One region of the Novosphingobium sp. BAM6 genome, then DNA from elsewhere that is predicted to be linked to it. Evidence: predicted binding sites of a transcription regulator. Region 1 holds the regulator's gene; the other holds the start of a gene.
What was found. The regulator LexA, encoded in region 1, represses DNA repair genes until DNA is damaged. The targets are predictions, from matches to a motif close to GTTCCNCNCTTGTTCT.
Positions count from the first base shown of each region.

Region 2: the regulator LexA is predicted to act here: its motif matches at 830-845, upstream of AC3EC3_RS17025 (putative DNA modification/repair radical SAM protein).

Region 1 is NZ_JBYNTR010000001.1:810,289-812,490, forward strand. It holds gene AC3EC3_RS03830 (ComEC/Rec2 family competence protein) at 1-735, shown strand, start outside; gene lexA (transcriptional repressor LexA) at 828-1,529, opposite strand; gene AC3EC3_RS03840 (molybdopterin molybdotransferase MoeA) at 1,625-2,202, opposite strand, start outside.
Region 2 is NZ_JBYNTR010000009.1:14,835-17,036, forward strand. It holds gene AC3EC3_RS17020 (FAD/NAD(P)-binding protein) at 1-518, opposite strand, end outside; gene AC3EC3_RS17025 (putative DNA modification/repair radical SAM protein) at 942-2,192, shown strand.

The DNA of each region.
Region 1 (2,202 bases):
CTGTTGCCGACGATGAGCGGTGTGGCTTTTGCCCTGTTCGCGTTTGGCGGGCTATGGTTGGGACTTTGGCGCGGGTCTGTGCGCCTGTGGGGGCTGTTGCCCGCGTTTGTAGGCGTGCTGTGGCTATGCGCTCTGCAACCGCCCGACATTCTCGTTACAGGTGATGGCCGACATGTTGCCATCGTCGAGGACGAGGGGCGCACTCTGCTGACCCTGCGTAATACCCGCAGCGATTATACCCGCCAGAATATCAAGGAAATCGCCGGCTTTTCCGGAGATCTGCGACCATTGGAGACTTGGCCATCGGCGCGATGCAATGACGATTTCTGTCGTATCGATATTTCGAAGACAGGGCGCTTGTGGCGCGTTCTCCTGTCTCGCGGGCATGAAGCGGTCAGCGAGCGCAGTCTTGCGGCTGCATGCGCCCGCGCCGACATTGTGGTTGCCGATCGCTGGCTTGCATCGAGTTGCCGACCCGCATGGTTATTGATTGATCGCGATGTGCTGGCGCATACCGGCGGCCTGACGATCGATCTGGAACACCAGTCAGTCGATACCGTTGCCGCAGGGCAAGGGGAGCACGGCTGGTGGCGGCCCATACCCAGCGGCACGAACCATCGACTGCGATCCGACGATAGCTCCCGGCCCGACGATCGTTCCCGGCCCGACGATCGTTCCCGGTCAGGCGGGCGTTCCCGGTATGACGGGCGTTCAGTATCGCCTTCAGCGCCATAGAGGCCTGGACCCGGTTGCGAGGTGTTAGCCTGCCTGTCGATTGCAGATGACTGCTCTGCCATGTCGAAGCAGTCATCTGCGGCAATTCAGGTTCAATGGTAGCGACGCAGCAGGCCAGCGAGCTTGCCCTGAACTTCGACGTCTTGCGGGGCATAGATCTGCGGCTCGTAGGCGGCGTTGGCAGGCTCCAGTCGAACCATGCCGCCCTCCCGCTGAAGATATTTGAGGGTTGCCTCTTCTCCTCGCACAAGTGCCACCACGATTTCCCCGTCGCGCGCTGTATTGGTGCGTTTGACCAGGGCGAAGTCGCCATCGAGAATACCTGCCTCGATCATCGAGTCACCCGAAACCTCCAGCGCATAGTGGTCGCCAGCGCCCAGCAGAGCGGCAGGCACGGGCAGCATCGCGTGCGTTTCAAGGGCCTCGATCGGAACGCCGGCAGCGATCTTTCCATGAAGAGGAATCTCGATCACATCATTGTTGTTTGCCGGGGTGCGAGGCGCCGGCGTACCGCTCCCGAGCGAGGGGGCTGCAACGCCAGCCTCTGCCGGACGGGGGAGAGCGGGCTTGCTGGTGGCATCTTCCGGCTGGCGCAGGATTTCCAGCGCACGGGCGCGGTTCGGCAGGCGGCGAATGAAGCCGCGTTCCTCCAGTGCCGAAATCAGACGGTGGACGCCCGACTTGGACTTGAGGTCGAGCGCTTCCTTCATCTCTTCAAAGCTTGGCGAGATCCCGCTTTCTTCCAGACGGACCTGAATGAACCGGAGCAATTCGTGCTGTTTGCGCGTCAACATGGTCGCTGCCTCTTGCCGATCTGGTGAGGCATGACCGCCTCACTGCTCTAAAGCGTGAACAATGTGAGAACAACTAAGCAACAAATTGCGCCCGGTCAAGCAATACCGCCGTTCCGGATCAAGTAGATGCGCGCACTGTCACCCTGCTGGCGGGGCGGGCTGCCAGCGGGAAGATCGATGAGGGCATTGGCATGTGCCAGCGATGTCAGTGCGCCACTATCGCGCAGGGTTATGGGATGAATCGCTTCGCCGTCCCATATTCCCCGAACGAACTCGCGGCGGCTACCGGTCGCGGGCGTCGAGCCGGCCAAACGGGTGGCGATCGAGCGCGGGGTTGCCATTTCCGCGCCACCCAGCCGGCGTAGCAAAGGGAGCAGGAAGAAATACCCGGTCACGAATGCCGACACCGGATTTCCGGGCAATCCCACGATGACCTGGCGACGGGCACCATTTTCGCGCGTCGCGATCAGCAGCGGTTTGCCGGGCTTGATCGCCACGCACCAAAAAGCGAGTTGCGCCCCCCAGGCTTCCAGCGTGGGCCGGATCAGGTCGTGGTCGCCCACCGAGGCGCCGCCGCTGGTGACGATGACATCGGTATCGCGTTCGCTTTCGAACGCCGCGAGAAGCGCATCCTTACGATCCGCCACCGGACCGATCCGGGTAACGCCATGGC
Region 2 (2,202 bases), on a different contig from region 1:
CCGGGACGATATGGCGTTCCACGCCCGATGCTGGCCTGCTTTTCGAAGATCGTCAGTGCAAATGGCGGCGGTGCCTGATCCAGCAGAGCATGCAGGGTATAGATGGCTGTCGGCCCCGCGCCGACGAATGCAAGGGAGCGGTTCATGCCCTGAAAATGCCTGGACCGACCGTTTGGCTCCCACTGATAGCTTAGCAGCCAGCCATAACCTGCACTGTGGCGAATGGGGAACATAACCCCGCGCAACGGGTTTATAGATGCGAACTCGCCGAAACAGGTCGGCGCAGTGAAACTATCTAAGGGAGAGGCCTCATGCTTCGCTGGGCCGTTATTTTCGCCGTAGTAGCCGTTATCGCAGCACTGCTGGGTTTTGGCGGCGTTGCAGGTCTTTCTGCAGGCCTTGCCAAGGTATTCTTGCTCGTAGCCGCCGTAATTCTGATTGCAGGCTTCTTCTTTGGCCGAGGTAAGCGCATTCCCTAAAGCGCCATCTTCAAGGCATCCCGATAGCGAAGTCCGCAAGCCGCCGATGTGAAAATATCGGCCATGGTTTGCGGACTTTCTCTTTGAAATCGGCTCATATCCTCGGCCGAGAGAAGCACTTGGATCACATCCTTCGCCAAGCCCGCTGCTGGTCTCTTCTGCTCCGGGCCAGCATCAGGATCATTGTTGCAGACAAGATGGCACCTCTTGCAAGAGCAAGCCAAAAGCTCACTCTCTTGCAAAGTAGAAGCGGGATTTGAGGGCTCGGCCGCACACAATAAGGTCGATTTCCAGCGCGGCACCTAACGAAGCGCAAGCGTTCAAGGCGGGGCATGGACCTCTCAAGCATCAGAACAAACAAAGAACGAAAATTCTTGAAATCGGCCAACGATGGCTTATCGTCATCCTCCGGCAGCCTGACAATCGCGCCGAACTTGATCTGACCCGCAAAGGTTACGTCTCATGGCGCAGCTAAATACGACCGAAAAACTCACGATCCTTGCCGACGCAGCGAAGTACGATGCATCGTGCTCCTCCTCGGGCGCCAGAAAACGCGATTCGAGAGGCGGCAAGGGCATCGGCTCGACATTAGGCGGCGGGGGGATTTGCCATGCCTATGCACCAGACGGACGCTGCATCAGCCTGCTCAAGATCTTGCTGACGAACAGCTGCATCTTCGACTGCCATTATTGCATCAATCGAAAATCGTCCAATGTGCGCCGGGCACGCTTCACGGCCAAGGAGATCGTCGACCTCACACTCGATTTTTATGCTCGCAACTACATCGAGGGATTATTCCTGTCATCGGGCATCATCAATACGCCCAACTATACCATGGAGCAGATCGTCGAGGTTGCGCGAAGCCTGCGTAATGATCACGATTTCCGGGGTTATATTCACCTCAAGACCATACCCGATGCTGATCCCGAATTGATCAGGAAAGCGGGGCTTTATGCCGACCGGGTATCGATCAATGTCGAACTGCCGACGACCAGCGGATTGCAGCGCCTTGCGCCAGAAAAATCCGAAAAGCGGATCGAAGGCGCGATGAGGGACATGCGTTCTGCTATTGAGGAGGGGACCGACGCAAAGAGGCGCTTCCGGTCTGCCCCCTCCTTTGCGCCCAGTGGACAATCGACCCAGATGATCGTCGGGGCCGATGCAGCGACCGACCGTGACATCGTGGCCCGCGCTTCGACGCTCTATGATCGCTTCGCGCTGCGGCGGGTCTATTATTCAGCCTTCAGTCCAATCCCCGACGCAAGCGCGGTACTGCCGCTACAGCGCCCGCCCTTGATGCGCGAACATCGCCTGTATCAATCGGATTGGATGATCCGTTTCTACGATTATACGGTGGAAGAAGTGGCTGCGGCCGCCGATCCGGCAACGGGAATGCTGCCGCTCGACATAGACCCGAAATTGGCCTGGGCGCTGAAGTTCAGAGGCATTTTTCCCATCGATGTAAACCGGGCGCCGAAGGAAATGCTGCTGCGCATTCCCGGCCTTGGTCCAAAGGCGGTCAGCTCAATCCTCACGGCACGGCGCTGGCGAACGCTGACACTGCAAGACATCGGCCGGATGACCGTTTCCCTCAAGAAGTTGCGTCCGTTCATTGTTGCGGCTGACTGGCGTCCGGTAAAACTGGCCGACAGTGCCGATCTACGCCCCCTGATAAAGCCGAGGACTGTCCAACTCGAACTCTTTGCCTCGTGAAAGGTCAAGC